Linked DNA regions of Selenomonas sputigena. The main gene of each other region encodes a partner of the protein of the gene in region 2 in a complex. Links are inferred from orthologs where the notes say so. Each region holds a gene or a part of one and is shown on either strand. Other genes may lie near its edges. The genes, in order: holB and dnaX.

Region 1 (10,066 bases), 2.1 Mb from region 2 along the record:
GAAACCCGCCCATTCCCGCAAAGGGAGTGGGCGGGCTTTTCATTCTTCCAGCAAGGTCTGATAAACGTCGCGACGACTTAAGTTCAGTCGCTTCGCTGCTTCGCGCATGGCTTCCTTTTTCGACCTGCCCTCTCGCATAAAGCGTGCGACGAGTTCCTGCGGCGTCTCCTGCGGTGTCGCCTCCTGTACCTCTCCATCTGCCGTACCCGCGACGATGAGGACAAACTCGCCGCGCGGCTCTTCTGCGCTGTAGTGCGCGAGCAAATCGGCGAGCGTACCGCGCCGAAACTCTTCGTAGCGCTTCGTAAGCTCACGCGCAGCTGCCGCAGGCCGCGCTCCGCCGAAAACAGCAACGAGCGCCTTGAGCGTATCCTTCAGATGGTGTGGCGCTTCGTAGAAGATGAGCGTTTCCCTTCGCGCGGCGACTTCGGTGAGAAGATCGCCGCGCTTCGCCGTCGTGCGCGGCAAAAAGCCCACAAAGGTGAAGCGCCGCGTGTCTAGCCCCGAACAGATGAGTGCCGAGAGTGCGGCGTTCGCACCGGGCAGGGGCGATACGGTGACTCCTGCGTCTATGGCCAGAGCAGCGAGGTGGCTGCCGGGATCAGCGATGCCGGGAAGTCCCGCATCACTGACACAGACGAGATCGTTTCCTGCGAGCAGGAATTCCACGAGGCGCGGTCCCTTCTCAAACTTGTTGTGCTCATGGTAGCTAAGGAGGCGCGTGTGGATGTCGTAACGTGCGAGAAGCTTGCGCGTGTGGCGCGTATCTTCGGCCGCAATCAACGGCACTTCCTTGAGAATCCGCACGGCACGCAGCGTCATGTCCTCAAGATTGCCGATGGGCGTCGCCGCGAGGTAGAGCGTGCCCTTTGCATGCCGAGCTTCCTTTGGCGGCGATCCCTGCGCCCCTTCCGTGCGCTCCATCTTACGCCTTGTCTCCCTTTTCTACGGCAATGACGTCCTCCCACGCTGTCACGAGTGTCTTGTGCGAGTCGAGCAGGATCGTCGCCGTGCGTCGCTGCGCATTGATGGAGATGACCTTTCCCTCTCCTTCCGCCGACGCGACGCGGCTTCCCTGCTTCGGCGGCTTCGGACGGCGCTTGGGGCAGCTCTTTTTGTAATCCGAGCACTCATATTTGAGGCAGCACATGAGCCTGCCGCAGATGCCCGAGATCTTCGTCGGATTCAAAGAGAGGTTCTGCTCCTTCGCCATGCGGATGGACACCGGCTCGAAGTCGCCGAGGAACATCGAGCAGCACAAAGGCCTGCCGCAGCAGCCCATGCCGCCCATGAGCTTCGCCTCGTCGCGCACACCGATCTGCCGCAGCTCGATGCGCGTGCGGAACACGGAGGCCAGATCTTTGACGAGCTCGCGAAAGTCAATGCGCCCGTCCGCCGTGAAGTAGAAGATGATCTTATTCAAGTCGAACGTGCACTCGACATCGACGAGTTTCATCGGCAGACCATGCAGCTTGATCTTCTTCTCACAAACCTTGAACGCCTCTTTTTCCTTGCGATGGTTTTCCTCGACCTTGCGAAGATCCTGCTCCGTCGCCTTGCGCTGTACGGTCTTCAAGACTTGAGAGCCGTTTTCCTCCACCTCTCGCACCCCCAGGACGACGCGACCGCACTCCATGCCACGCACCGTCTCAACGATGACATCGTCGCCGAGTACGAGTTCGTATTTTCCCGGGCTGAAATAATAGATCTTGCCCGCTTTCTTGAAGCGGACGCCCACAATCGTCTGCAACCCCTTGCCTCCTTCATCTATTGAGAGCGCGGCTTTTCGCGCCCGGCGTCACCGTTCCGACTCCTGTGCATCCCGCAGGCGCATCAGAAGCCCTTCAAAGAGGAGCTGAACGCTTGCGTTGCTCCGAAGCCTCCCGAGCGTCTCGCGCACGAGAGCGAGACAGGCGAAGATGCGCGTCTCGGGAAAATCCGCGAGAGCATGAGCCAAAGCCCCGCGCTTTTCCTCATGGTAGAGCGTACCACGCCCCGAAAGGAGCGCGAGCATGTCACGAAGAAGGCGAGAGAGCGCGAGCAGCCATTCCTCGGCACGATCGCGCGGCAATTTGCCGAGCTCTTCCGCTTTCGCCCAAAGACTGAACATATTGAGCGCGGAAAGTGAAAAGAGCGTCTGCGCCGCATCCTCCATGAGCTGCAGCCCGCCCCTTTCGAACAGGAGCAGTGCGTGACCGAGACTGCCGTCCGCCGCCATGGCGAGAGAATGTGCCTTCCGGCTTTCCACGCCGCGCGCAAGGAGTGCCTCTTCAATTCCCTCGGGAGAGAGCGCACCGAAGTGCATGTCGCGCACGCGCGAGAGGATCGTCGGCAGAATCGCTGTGCGCTTCGCCGTCACGAGCAGGAAGAAGACTGCGCCCTGCGGCTCTTCCAAAGTCTTCAAAAGGCTGTTCGCCGCCGCCTCATTCATCGCGTCGGCATCGTCCACAAGGACGACGAAGCGTCCCGAGAGCAGTGGCTTTCGCGCGGCCTTCTTCTCAATCTCGCGCACAGCGTCGATGCGCAGGACGCGCACGCCCTTGCCGCGGCTCTCGGGCGCCGCCTCAACGTAGTCGGAATGTGTACCTGCGAGGAAGGCGCGGCACGAAGGACAAACGCCGCAAGGCGCATCCTCCCCGCCGCACAGCAAAGCTGCGGCCAAGAGGCGCGCCACCTTCTTCTTGCCCACGCCGGAGATCCCCGAAAAGAGGAGCGCATGGGGCAGGCGACCGTCACGCAGCATGGTCCGCAGCCTATGGATATTCCCTTCGTGCCCGAGGACGTCCTTCCAGGAAAGCGCCTCCTCCATCACATATAGAGGTCGACGAGCATTCCGCGAATCGCATCGTGACTCGCCACGATGTCCAAGGCGTCCGTCTGACCCGTGCGAATCTTTTCCGCAAGCTCTTCGAGCTTCCGATCGATCTTGCGCACCGTCGTGTAGACCTTCTGCCGTCCCATGCGATCCCAACCTGCCTGCACATGAAGCTGATACATGCGCCCGACCGCCTCGTCGACGAAATCCTTGACGAGATCGCGATACGCCTTGAGCTCATCGTACGTCGGCGTATTCGTAAGGCGTGCGCCCTGCTCGTCAATTTTCTTCAGGATTTCCTGCAGCTGGCGATCGGAAAACGCCGCATGCTGATCGGCGAGTTCCGTTCCGAAGTCCGCATCGCTGCGCACGGGTTCCTGCACAGCTACATCGCGCTCAAGTGTCTGCAGCGCAGAGCGCTGCGAGCTTAAGGCATCTATCTTCATAAATTCACAAGCCACCTTCCGCCTGCAATTTTTGACTCTCCTTGAATTATAAAGGTTTTTTCATTTTCGCGCAAGCAGAAGCCCTAAAACTCCTCACGCATCGACTTCCAGCGATCGTGCAGCCAGAACCACTCCTCGGGATGCTCGCGAATATGCTGCTCCAAGACGCAGTTGACCGCCTGCTCGGCCGTGCGGATGTCGGCGCGTTTGTCCTTCGTGCGAGGCACCTCGACGGGCGCGTAAAGGATGATCTTATGCGTGCCGTCCGCCTTGCGCGTGATGAATCCGGGGATGACGCCGATCCCTGCCGAACGTGCCATCGCAGCGGGGCCGGGCACACAATTCGTCGGCTTGCCGAAGAAATCGAGCACGATGCCGTCGTGCCGGTTCGTATCCTGATCGGCAAGAAGTCCGACGACCCAGCCTTCCTTCATCATGCGGAACATCTCGCGCACGTCGTTCTTGTAGATGATGTGCATACCGACGAGCCGCCGATACTCGTTGATGAAGCGATCCATCGCCGCATCCTTCTGGCGCATGGCGACGCCGATGAGTGGAAATCCCGCCTGTGACAGCGCTCCGCCCATAAGTTCCCAGTTGCCCGCATGTCCCGTGGCGATGACCGCTCCCTTGCCCTGGGCGAGGACTCCTTCGAGATGCTCTCTTCCCTCGATCTCGACGTAGTCTGCCATGCGGCGCACGATGACGGGAAAGCGCAGAACCTCGAAGAGCATGGGGCCGAAACGCACGGCGCTCTCCTTGGCGATGCGCTCTGACTCCCGCTCATCCGTCCCCAGGCACATGGCGACCTGCGAGGCCGCGAGCTTCTTTCTGCGCGCGGGCAGAAAAGGCCAGAGGGCGAGCGCCAGGGCGCGTCCCAGACGATCGCAGAAGCGCCCGGGCAGAAGACAGGCGACGCGGCTCAAAAAGCGCACGAGGTAGTACGTCATGCCTTCGCGTCCCTCTCTTTGAGCGCCTTTTCCAGCTGCTTGACCTTCTTGACGAGATCGGGCAGACGCTTCATAGCAGCCTGCATGCGCAGCCATTCCTGATGGCTCTGCACAGGGAATCCCGCGCAGAACACGCCCTCGGGCATATCGCCGATGATGCCTGAACGCGCTGCATAGACGGAATTTCCGCCGATGTGGATGTGCCCGACCGTGCCGACCTGCCCGCCGAAGGTCACATTCGGCCCTGTCGTCGTCGAGCCGGAAATGCCCGTCTGCGCGACGATGAGATTTCCTTCGCCGATCTTGCAGTTATGCCCGATGTGGACGAGATTGTCGATCTTCGTGCCGCGTCCGATGACGGTCGATCCCGTCGTAGCGCGATCGATGCCGACATGCGAGCCGATCTCGACGTCATCTTCGAGGACAACATTGCCGACCTGCGGCACCTTCGTGTGAACGCCGCCCGACGTCGTGAAGCCGAAGCCGTCGGAGCCGACGACCGAGTTTGCGTGAAGCACGCAGCACTTGCCGATGCGGCAGCGCTCGCGCACTGTGACGCTCGCGTAGAGGACGCTCTTTTCACCGATTTCAGCGTACTGCCCGACGTAGACGTGCGGGTAAATGACGGCGCCCGCAGCGATCTTCGCGTGCTCGTCGACGACGGCAAAAGGAAGAATCGAGGCGCCCTCTTCCACCTCGGCGGTCTTCGCCACGAAAGCCTGCGGGCTGATGCCCGCGGGAATCTGCAGCGGCGGCGTGAAAAGCCCCAAAAGCTTCGCGAAGGCGGCACGCGGCTCCTTCACATGGACGGCGGGCAGAGGAAAGTCCTGCACATCTTCGGGCAGGAGGACGGCGGCCGCCCGCGACGCCTTGGCCTCCTCGATATGGGGCGGGGCGGCAAAGGTGATCTCCGTCCTGCCCGCCGCCTCGATGTTCGTCGCGCCCGTGACGACGATGCTTTCATCGCCTGCAAGCCGGCCTTCCAAGAAGCGGGCGATTTCCCCCAACGTCTTTTTCATCGTCATGTCCTCTCCCAGTCTCACTGAAGCGCTTTGATCACATCGTCCGTGATGTCCGTACCGCCGAGATGGACGAGCTTCTGCTCATCCACGTTGAAGAGAACAGCATCCAACTTCTTCGTGCGTGCAATCTCGCCGACGGCCGTCTGCAGTTTGATCGTCTTCTGCTGGTCGTAAATGCTGCTCGTCTGCTGCATCTTGCCCATCGCCTGCTGCTGCGCCTGCTGCATCTCCTCGGGCGGCGCACCCTGCGCCTGCTTCGCCTTCAACTCCTCTTGTGCCTGCTTCTGCACTTCTTCCATTTTCGACTTCATCTCGGCGTCAATATTCACGATGGCCGGCGCTTCCTTCTCGACGCGGCTCGGATCGACATAGCCGATCTCTGCCTTGCCGCAGCCTGCGGCGAGCGTCATGACGGCAAAGGCGCCTGCGAGCATCGCCATGCGCTTCTTGTTCTGCTTCATGATTTTCCACTTCTTTCTAAGTATTTCCGGGCGCAAGCTCGGCAATCAATTCTTCTGTCAGATCGAGTGCGGCGGGAGCGACGACAGGAAAGCGAAGCGAGGGAGCGTCTGTCTCTTCTCGCCGCATATCTGCAGCTTCATCCGTTTCCTTCGCAACGACGATGGAAAGATGATGGAGGAGCGCGAGCTTCGCCGCCTTGCTCTCAATATCCTTGCGGATGTGCTCGCGAATGATGCGCACTTCTTCGCCCTTTGCCGCGAGCGCCGCCCTCTTGCGGCGCAGGATCTCATCGATCTCGACGCCCTGCATCGCCTGCAGGAGCGCCTCGCTGTTGCGCCTTTCCGCTTCCGCCTTTTGGCGTGCGGCTTCTTCCTGTGCACTTGCTGCGGCAGGCGTCTTCCTCTTTGCGTCGCGCGCGATGAGCGCGTCAAGATATTTTCGCTTCTCCTCGTCGCGGGCGGCAAAGAGCGCCCGTATGCGCTCGCCGCGCTCCTCGCGCAAAGCCTTGAGTTCGTCGAGCAGGCTTTTTACATCAGCCTCCGAAAGGAACATCGCTTCTCGGTTGTCAATCTTCATCTCGATGTTAACGATGCGATTCTGATAGGCGTCTTCTAGCGCCTTCTTTTCCTTGAGAAAGGCGTCCTTCGTGTCTTCCTCCCAGGCAGCGAGCGCCTTGCGGCGCTCACGCGCCTGCTCTTCCGCCGCGAGACGCTGCTGCTGCAGATTCTTCTCTTTCGCTGCAAGCTGGAACGGCTCATCTGCAAGCGCAGGCGGCTTCAGGGTGCGGCGCGCACGACTCAGTCGATCAATGTCGGTGGCGAGCGATGCATACTGCGCTTCAAGATCCGCCAGCTGCACATACGCCTCATGCGCCTTCTCAGCTCGCGCCACATCGATGACGCCGATCCCGCCCTCTTCCTGCTTCGTTGGAGCGGCGGGCGGCGGCGCATCTCGAAAGAAAAAGAACGCGCCGCCAAGAGCCGTCAAGAACAGGACAGCAAGAGTGCCGCAAATTTCCTTCCGGCGCTTTTCCCAAAAGCCGCCGCCCTGCGCCTTTTCCTGCGGCATCGCATCCACCTCCCCAAAAGCCCCTACATTTAAAAGTACCGGGCAGGAAGCCCGCCCGGTACATCATGCGCTCGCGCGCTCATATCCGTATTTTCTTATTTGAACTTCTTCATGACATCGTCCGTGATGTCCTGACCGCCATAGACGACAGCGCTCTTGTCGATGACGACGGAAAGCCCCTTGGCTTCAGCGACCTGCTTGACGGCATCGTCGATCTTCTTCTGGATGCCCGAGATGAGATCCTGTTCCTTCTGCTGCAGCTCCATCTGCGCCTGCTGCATCGCCTTTGCCTTCTCCTCATCGCTCTTGTTTGCGTTGTCCGCCTCGAAGCGCATCTGTGCTTCCTGCATCGCCTTCTGCATCTCGTTCGAAGCCGAAGCGTAATCCGGATGACTCATCATCACCTTGCGGTAATCGACGACGCCGACGGACGACGACGCTGCAGACGCCGTGCTCGTGCCGAGCTGCGAAAGGCCGAGAGCCACGACCGATCCAATGAATACGAGTGCAAGCGCCACGCAAAAGATCTTGACCTGTGTCTTTTGAAGTTTTACCATTTCCTTGTCTCCTTTACCCTTTTGAAGAACGCTGCATCGCGATTCTTCCTCAAATATCCAACGATAAACATTATAGCAAACTCTCTTCGGGGATTCAAGCCCAAGAGGGCGCAAACGCTCTTAAAAATCGCCAATCAGGCGCAGCCAGCCCCCTGAAGAGTCCCGCACGAGTTCGGCGCGCAGAAAATCGTGCAGGCGGTAGCTGAGTCCCGCCTCGCCCGTATGGTCGGCACGGCGGTACTCCCAGCGCACTTCGACGCGCGGCAGGGGGGCTGTGCGCACGCCCGTCGTCCACGCATGTTCGCGCATGTCGTAGCGAATACTCGCAAAGACTCCTGGGAAGACGCGTCTCTCGTAGGCTGCTTCCCAACCCCAGTCGAAATCCTGCGGCAGCACATCGGCCTGTACGAATATCTCATCCGCCGCCGACAGCATCGCTCCCGCATGGGCGCGAAACGTTATGTCATTGCCGTCGGCAGATCGTCTGCCGACATCGCCCCATCCCTCAAGGCGCAGACGATAGCGCGAAGTATCGCTGCGACTCATGACCGAGGTCTGCTCACCCGCTGCGATCGTCGCATGTGTCTTCAAACCGAGCGTGCGAAACTCGCCTGACGCGTCGAGAACTTCTTCCATTCCCCTAGCAAATTCCTTCTCGTGGCGTGCCACGAATGCAACGGGAACACCGAGCATTTCATCCGCCTTCGCCTGCAAAACGCTGCGCTTTTCGAGCAGAGCGAAGTTTGCGATCGTATCCGAACGCATGGCGAGATCGATCGTGCGCACGACAGGCATCTTCGGATAAACCGTCAGCGCGACGTGCGTGCGCCTTGCCGTCTCGACATCGAAGTCGGCGCGAAACTCGGGCAGATGCTCCGCCATATAGGCGTTCAGACTCTCCTTCAGGACGCCGTTCGTCCAGTCGACAGCTGCAGATGGAAGCCCCTCCAAGCTCTGTCGAAACACCGTCTCAACGCCTCTGAGGTCTTCTTTCGCCATCTTCCCGATGACAGGTGAGACGCCATCGACCGAAACTTCGACCTCGACCGCCTCGACGCGCTCTGCCCAAGGCGCAAGAGTCACACGGACGTGCGCTTCCTCGCCAGGCTCAATGGCAACGGCCGTAACGGAGTAGCCGACGAGCACCTTGTCGAATACCTCACGGATTGTCGCCTCATCCGCCGCCCTGCGCTCTTCATACGAAGAGAGCGGTTTTCCCTCGATGAGTTGTGAGGAGATGGCCGCGACGCTTTTTTCCATGCGCACCTTGACCGTGGGCGGCAAGGCTTCGCCATCCGCTGCAACCTCGGCGCGAACCGCTGCGATCGTACCCGAAGCAAGGGCATATCCGCCCCCCATCCAAAGGAGCGCGAGGACAAAGAGCGCGAAGAACGCCCGCACCCTTGCCCTTCGCCCCGGCATCAGAAGGATCCGCCGACGCTGAAGTGCACGCGCCCGCCGTCCGAGCCGCGTCCGTAGTCGAGGCGGATCGGGCCGATCGGCGTCTCAAGCTGCAGTCCCACGCCGACGCTGCCCTTGATCGTATTCGGCCAGCGATCGTTGCTCCAAGCATTTCCCCAGTCGGTGAAGACGGCGCCCTGCACCTTCTTCACGATGGGGAAGCGGTACTCGACCGTCGCGAGCAGAAGGCGCGTGCCGCGGAACTGGTCGTCACGGTAGCCGCGCAGGGAGTCCTGTCCGCCGATCTTGTAGAGGTTCGATTCGGAAATTGAGCCGCGCGCGTAGCCAAGCTGTCCGCGCACAGCGACGGTCTGCGACCGGCCGACCTTGAAGAAGCGCTTATCCTCAGCCGTAAACTTCTGGTAGTTGAAATCGCCGCCGAAGCCCGCAAATTCTGCCTCAAGGCTCATGCGTCCGCCCGATGTCGGATTGTAGATGTTGTCGCGCGTATCGTTCACGCGCGACAGCGTGATGCTGCGCGTCGTGCCAAAGTTCGCATCGCGCCATGCCTTCCACGCCGGCGTGCTGCGATTTCCCTTGTTGCCGCTGCTCTTGTGACTCTCGTAAGTGTCCTTGCGGTTGCGCAGCGTAATGGAGTTCGTCGCATACTCGTTGACGGGACGGCTCAAGGTGATCTCACCGCCCGAGTACTTGCGCATGTACTCTTCCTCCAAGTTGCCGTCCGTGTCATAGTCATCGTACTCGTAGGTACGGTTGTAAATGCGCAAGGAGGCCGCCGTTTCCTTGCTGTCGAGCCAGGGACGACGATAGGAGAAGACGAATCCGTGTGCGTCCGTATCGTCACCACTCACCTCGTAGAGCAGGCTCACGGCATCTCCTGTACCGCGAAAGTTCGTATCGCCGACATTGATCATGCCGACGAGCCCGTCCGACGAGCTGTAGCCGGCGCCAATGCCGAAGTTGCCCGTGCGCTTTTCGACGACGTCCGCTTCGAGAATGACGGATCCCGATGCCTCACCCGGATTGAGCTTCATGTTCACATCTTCGAAGAAGCCGAGATTATAGATGCGCTGCATGCTGCGGCGCGCCTTCTTCACGTCGAACGGTTCGCCAATCTTCAGGCGCATCTCGCGCAGGATGACGCGATCCTTCGTCTTCGTATTGCCCTTGACGGCGAATCCTTCAAGCTTTCCCTCATTGATTTTGAGCGTGAGGTCTCCCGAAGAGTCGATATTCATGTCCTCGATCTTGGCGAGGATGAAGCCGTCCGCCCTATATTTTTCCTGTATGGCAGAAACATTCTTCTGCAGTTCGCGGCTGTTCA
Region 2 (6,394 bases):
GGCTTGACTTCTTGGACTTTCATAGTAAAATCACATACATGGGAAAAGGCTGTGCAAAAGTCGATGGCTTCGACTTTTGCACAGCCTTTTCCTTTTTTGTAGATTACATCACTTCGGCTTGTTGACGATCTCGTCGATCTTCCAGACCGAACCGTGTCTGGTGAGAACGGCTCTGCCGTTGAAATAGCGCGTGCCGCCGGGGTTGTCGACTGCACGCAGCGTATAGGTCACGGCGACACGATCCTGCGTGGCGCTCTGCACTTCGACGTTGAGCGGCGTGCTGCTGACCGTCGTATTGAAGCCCGGCGCCCATCCCTCGTAGGTCATTTGCGACTGCATCTCAGAACCCAATGTATTGTAAGCGGCGCGCAGATTGCGATTCGTGATATTGCGATGAAAGTTTTCGAATGTCCGAACAGCATCCTGAGAACCAGAGGACGCGGGCGCAGGATTCGGAGCGGCCGGCGTCTGTGCCTTCGTCTTGGCAGAAGAAGAATTCGACAGGGCGCCCTTCTTCGCCTTGGACAATGCCTGATCGTTCGCGGAAGAGCCGAGTGCATCCTGCAGCTGATTGATGGAAGACTTGGCGGCCGTTGCAGATACGATGTCCTGATCCTTCAGCGCAGGCAGATTCGTGACGGAATAGAGAGAAAATCCGCCAATGCCCAGAAGCGCGAGAAGGGCGATGAGTCCCAATCCGAAGACACTGAATTGAAGCGGCGATCCCTTGCGGCAGAAAAAGCCGCCGATCAAGCAGCCCAAGAAAACAAGCGTGAGTACAACAGCGATGCCAATCGTGATGTAGATATGCGTCATATTCCAGATGAGAAACGTCGCCTGTATGGACTTGTCGCCTCCATTCATCAAGGTAGAAGCGAGATCCCAGACCAAGGTCGTTCCGCCGTCCGTGACCTTGTCTGCGTTGTGACTCTCCGCCGCATAGGGAAGCGACAGGGAAACGTCGGCACGCACGGAGGAGAGCATCGCCTGCATCATGGCGCGCTCATCCTGATCCATATTTGCCTGCGTGTCCTTCTTTCCTTCAAAGAGCACATCGACCGCATAGGTATCGTAGAGCCAGCCCTTCCTTTGCTGCACGCCCTTCGCCTTGCCCTCAACGGTCTTGAACATATTGCCATCGGCCTTCGCCATCTCGTCGATCGTCTTGTAATGCGTCGTTTCCTCGATCCCGGACATATTGCCGTCCTGAACGTCCTTGAGCGAAGCGTTCGGATGATTCTTCTTTGCCGATTCACGCGCTTCTTGGATCTGCTCTGCAAGAAGAGGCACGCCGACCATCGTGTTTTTTATATCCACGCTTCCATCCTTGTGGATGGCGGTATCGCTGCTGATGCGAAAGCAGCCGCTCGCCATGACGGAGATGACGAGGAGAAGAAGAATGAAAAATTTCTTTTTGTGAAACATGACGCGCCTCCTTTATATTGACGAAATATCCTAAATCTTTGTATTCGTCGCAAAAGGAAAAAATCCTATCGTCTCCTGCGCCAAATCGTATAGAAGAGGACGGCGAGGACGAGGACGGCAGGGCAGAGGAGACCGTAGAGCGCCGCATAGCCGAAATGGGCGGCGACGAGTCCCAAGGTCGCGGCAGCAAGGCCGACGCTGATGTCGAGCGCCCAGAAGTAGGTCGCCGTCGCAAGTCCCGCACGCGCGGGCGCGACGCTCGCGACGGCGAGCGTCTGCAAGGCGGGGCTTGCAGAGCCGAAGCCCGCGCCTAGAATCGCGGCGGAAGCGAGAAAGGCCGCAGATGACTCGGCTGCGGCAAAGCACAGGAAACCGAGGAAGAAGAGGAGAAGTCCCGGATAAACCGTATAGTCGGCACCGCGCTGATCGAAGATGCGGCCGATGAAGGGGCGCGTCACGACGATGATGAGCGCGAATATGACAAAGAAGGCGCTGACGTCCTCTTCCATGCCGAGCGTGCGCGCATAGAGCGGGATGAAGGTCAGGACGCCGCCGTAAGCGAAGAACATGAGTCCGCCAATGAGAGCCGCAGGAAGCGCCTGCCGCTCGACGAGGGAGAATCCCCGACCAGTTTTCTCTTTTGGCACAACAATCTCATCGGGAAGCTTCCTGCGGTTTGCGAGCCAGAGCGTGAAAAGGGCGCTCGCCGCAAGGAAGACGAAGAGTGCCATCATGCCGAAGGAGCGTATGATGAGGAGGCCTGTAAGAGGCCCGACAACCATCGCGAGATTCGTCGAGAGCGCGAAGTAGCCGATGCCCGTTCCCTTCTTCGCCGCGGGAAGGACGAGCGCCGCCAAGGTGGCCGCCGCCGTCGTGCCGAGCGCAAATTCGATGCCTTGCAGAAGGCGCAGCGTGTAGAGCGCTTCTTCCGTATGCGCGAAGCAGAAGGCGAGCATGATGGCGAAGAAGGCGAGCGTCGCGCCAAGGAGCAGTCTGCCCTTATGCAGGCTGTCGATGAGCCGGCCGGCAAACGGGCGCGAGGAGACGGCGCCGATCTGGAAGAAGGTCATGGCAAGCCCCGCTTCCAGCTCGCCGCCCTTCATCTCGTTCATGATGTAGATGGGCAGTCCGACGATGAGGATGTACTGTGCCATGAGGTGAAAAAAATTCGTGGCGCTCATGCCGATGAATTCCGCCGTCCAGAGCGTTTCCACATTCCTTGCTTTTTCTTCGTTCAATGTCTTGCCTTCTTCATTGTTTCAAGATGTTTAGAAAACACGAATACACCCAGCAGCGCCGTCTGCCCAATGTACTTTTTCTTACAAATAGCTCCACGCGAGCACCATGAGCACGCCGGGGACGCCGAAGATTCCTGCAGCGAGCGACGTGAAGATGTTGATCGTCACATGAAAGCCCAGAAGCTTGACGATGGAGAGCAGCACCGCACCGATAACGCTGTTGACGATGAATTTCTTCAAAAGGCGCAAGGGCAAGTCTAGGAGCTTCGCCGCAATAGAAAGAAGCAGAATGCCGACGGCGAGCGATGCGATGATTTCGAGCATATTTAGATTTCCTTTCTGTTTTCGAGCGCCTTGGCGAGCGTGACTTCGTCAGCGTATTCGAGATCGCCGCCGATGGGCAGGCCGTGCGCGATGCGCGTGACCTTGAGTCCTGCGGGCTTCAAGAGCCGCGCGAGGTACATCGCCGTAGCCTCGCCCTCGACCGTGGGATTCGTCGCCATGATGATCTCCTGCACCTCAGCGCCCGCCTCTCCTTCCAGCCGATGCAGAAGCTCCTTCACGCGAAGGTTCTCAGGGCCTACGCCCGAGAGCGGCGAAAGCGAGCCGTGCAGCACATGGTAAAGACCCTTGTAGTCTTTCATGCGCTCGACGGCGGCGACGTCCTGCGGCTGCTCGACAACGCAGATCTTCGAGCGGTCGCGCTTTTCCGACGCGCAGATCGCGCATGGATCTTGGTCTGAGAGGTTGCAGCAGACGCTGCAAAAGCCGATCTTCTCCCGCGCTTCGACGATCGCCTCAGCGAGCGCCCGCGCCTTCGCTGCATCCATGTCGAGGACGTGATAAGCAAGACGCACTGCCGTCTTGGAGCCAATGCCCGGCAGTGCGCGAAAGTGTTCAATGAGTTTTGCCAGCGGTGCGATGTACTGCATCTCAGAACATGCCCGGAGGAAGGCCGAGGCCGCCCGTGAGCTTGCCCATCTCGCCCGCCATCATGTCGTCGACCTTCTTGACCGACTCGTTGAAGGCAGCCGAGAGGAGATCCTGCAGCATCTCGACATCCTCGGGATCGACGGCAGCGGGATCGATATGAAGCGACTGCACTTCCTTCTCGCCGTTCATGACGATCTTGACAGCGCCGCCGCCCGCCGACACCTCGACGGTCTTCTTCTTCAGCTCCTCCTGCATCTTCTTCATGTCATTTTGAAGCTTCTGCACCTTCTTCATCATACCCTGCATATTGCCCATGTTTCCCATTCCACCAAACATTGCGTTTCTCCTTTCAAAAGCAGGCGCTTCGCCTGCGCTTTTCCTTCGATTATAGCCGCAAAGCGGCTCTTAGGTCAACTGTTTTCCTGCGGCGGCGGCGCATCGCCATCATCCGGCGGCGGCACGTCATCGGGCACCGGCGCATCATCGGGCAGCGAAATGTCATCAAACACCGGCGCGTCATCGAGCGGCGGCGCGTCCTCGCCTTCTGCCGTCTCGGCCACGGACTTAGCGACTGCCTTGCCGCTCGCGGCGAGGGCGGCGATGCGCTGCTCTTCGGGCAGGTCGACGAGATGTCCGCCGAGGAGCGAAACGGCATTTTGCAGACGACTTCGCTCTTCGGGCGAAAGCTCGTTCTCGTCGATCTCCAGCGGTTTCGGTGAAAGCCCTCGCGGCTCGATCTCGTCGAGCGCCGCCAACGGCGGCTTTTTCTTCGGCGCAGGAGGCGGCGCGGCAGGCGGCACAGCTTGCGCTTCGCACGAGATTGCAAGCGGTGTGCCTGCGATCTCGGCGAGCAATTCTTCGATGATCTTTCGGTAGTCGTCGCGCATTGTGCGCCGCGCGAGCAAAGGACTTGAAAAATGCAGGCGAAACGTGCCCGCGCCGCTTGACAAGAAAGATGCGCCCTTGAGGCAAGCGAGAACGGAGATGCGCTGCTTCTCCTGCAGGCGGGAGAGAAGTTCGGCGTAGATCTTCTCTCCCTCGGGATTCGGCGTGGCCTGTGCGGCAGGAGCGGAAGAGGCAAGCGGTGCGCTATTGCGTGCCGGCGTGCCGGAAGAAGCCGCTTCGTTCGTGCGACTTGCCGCCCGTCTTCTCGCGGTTGGAAGAGGAGATGCTGCAGGCGCGGCTGCTCTCGCAGGCTGCGCCGAAAGCTGCGCCTTGAGGACGGCAAGCTCCGCCTCAAGGCGGGCGACGCGCGCCACTTCGGCGGGGGCGGGCGCTGCGGGGTGGGTGGGTGCTGGTGCACCTTCTGCGCCATCTTCCACATTCTCACGGCAGAGCGAAAGCAGCGCGACCTCAAGCGTGATGCGCGGCTGCGGCGTCCAGCGAAGCTCCGCCATCGCCTCGTGCAGACGCGCGATCATCGCCATGATCTGCGCCTGCGTGAAAAGCGCTTTCTGCTCTTCGAGCGCAGCTCCGGTGTCGTCCACGAGATTGAGAGCCGCAATAGCGCCCGCCGCCTCGTAGATCATGAGGCTTCGCAGATGAAGCGTCAATTCCGCCAAAAGCTGCATCGGATCTTTACCGAGCGCGAGAAGCTCCGCGATCGTTTCCAAGACCTCGCCCTTCGCGCGCTCGCCGATCGACTTCGTCAGGCGATAGATCGGCTCATGTCCAATGAGGCCGAGATTCTCCTCGACACATGCCGCCGTCAATGTATCGCCGTCCAAGCTCGCGCACTGGTCAAGCAGCGACAGCGCGTCCCTCATGCCGCCGTCCGCCTGCCGCGCGATGAGGCGAAGCGCTTCCTTCTCGCACGGGATCTTCATCTCCCGTGCCACATAGGCGAGCCTCGCTTCGATCTCCTCGACCGTGATGCGCCGAAAGTCGAAGCGCTGGCAGCGCGACTGGATCGTTGCCGGCACCTTGTGCGGCTCTGTCGTCGCGAGGATGAAGACGACATGGGCGGGCGGCTCTTCGAGCGTCTTCAAAAGCGCATTGAATGCCTCCGTCGTCAGCATGTGCACTTCGTCGATGATGTAGACCTTGTAGCGCCCTTCGGCGGGCGTGAATTTCACCTTCTCGCGCAAGTCCCGCATCTCGTCGATGCCGCGGTTCGACGCCGCGTCGATCTCAAAGACGTCGAGCGCCGTGCCGTCGGCGATCTTCGTGCAATTTTTACAGACGCCGCAAGGCTCGGGCGTCGGCCCCTTCTCACAATTCAGCGACTTCGCGAGAATCTTCGCCGTGCTCGTCTTGCCCGTGCCGCGCGGGCCAGAAAAGAGGTAGGCATGGGCGATGCGTCCTGCGGAAATCGCATGGGAAAGCGTCCTCGATACGGCCGTCTGCCCCACGAGATCCTTGAAGCTCCCCGGCCGCCATTGGCGGTAGAGCGCGATGTACGCCATATCGTCCCTCCTTGAACGCATAGAAAATTGCAAACGAATCCATAGAAAAAAGCTGCCGCACCAAGCCGAAACTCCGCACAGCAGCAAATACTCCTTTTCCACTTCGGGGCGCGACCCCCAGGCGCCCTCGCGGCACATGAAGCGATTCGCTTACCGCTGCTTCCTTCCGGACCTGACGGGGTTCACGAGACTCCATTGCGCAAGACCAAAGCGCCGCGCTCCGAACTGGAAAAGGCTTCTCAAAAGAGCAGCATAGAAAACGCCCATTGCGTTCTTTGATTGTAGCATAGACAGGCAGAAGCCGTCAACCGCTGTTCAGGAATCACTGATAAATTCAGCCGCCCATCTTCACACATCTGCGCTGTCCTCTCGTCGTCGACAAATCCTCGACGT

Evidence for each region.
Region 1: the proteins of dnaX (region 2) and holB are in contact, whole or in part, in a cryo-EM structure (PDB 8GIZ), measured with the Escherichia coli proteins. The link is inferred for Selenomonas sputigena from one-to-one orthologs.

What each region holds. Positions count from the first base shown.
Region 1 is NZ_CP110383.1:165,005-175,070, reverse strand. Bases 805-3,776 are described here. They hold holB (DNA polymerase III subunit delta'), read right to left. Parts: upstream 2,810-3,776; coding sequence 1,799-2,809; downstream 805-1,798. Other genes in these bases: OL236_RS00830 (lysophospholipid acyltransferase family protein), read right to left, coding at 3,345-3,776; OL236_RS00835 (YaaR family protein), read right to left, coding at 2,809-3,261; OL236_RS00845 (stage 0 sporulation family protein), read right to left, coding at 926-1,750; rsmI (16S rRNA (cytidine(1402)-2'-O)-methyltransferase), read right to left, coding at 805-924. Also shown: more of rsmI, read right to left, coding at 40-804; more of OL236_RS00830, read right to left, coding at 3,777-4,211; lpxD (UDP-3-O-(3-hydroxymyristoyl)glucosamine N-acyltransferase), read right to left, coding at 4,208-5,236; OL236_RS00820 (OmpH family outer membrane protein), read right to left, coding at 5,251-5,694; OL236_RS00815 (hypothetical protein), read right to left, coding at 5,711-6,763; OL236_RS00810 (OmpH family outer membrane protein), read right to left, coding at 6,859-7,320; OL236_RS00805 (hypothetical protein), read right to left, coding at 7,441-8,742; OL236_RS00800 (outer membrane protein assembly factor), read right to left, coding at 8,742-10,066. UniProt on the Escherichia coli protein: Part of the beta sliding clamp loading complex, which hydrolyzes ATP to load the beta clamp onto primed DNA to form the DNA replication pre-initiation complex.
Region 2 is NZ_CP110383.1:2,275,838-2,282,231, reverse strand. The notes cover bases 3,505-6,394. They hold dnaX (DNA polymerase III subunit gamma/tau), read right to left. Parts: upstream 6,002-6,394; coding sequence 4,007-6,001; downstream 3,505-4,006. Other genes in these bases: OL236_RS10970 (YbaB/EbfC family nucleoid-associated protein), read right to left, coding at 3,597-3,932; recR (recombination mediator RecR), read right to left, coding at 3,505-3,595. In the rest of the region: OL236_RS10990 (hypothetical protein), read right to left, coding at 109-1,425; OL236_RS10985 (MFS transporter), read right to left, coding at 1,491-2,663; OL236_RS10980 (pro-sigmaK processing inhibitor BofA family protein), read right to left, coding at 2,745-2,987; more of recR, read right to left, coding at 2,990-3,504. UniProt on the Escherichia coli protein: Part of the beta sliding clamp loading complex, which hydrolyzes ATP to load the beta clamp onto primed DNA to form the DNA replication pre-initiation complex.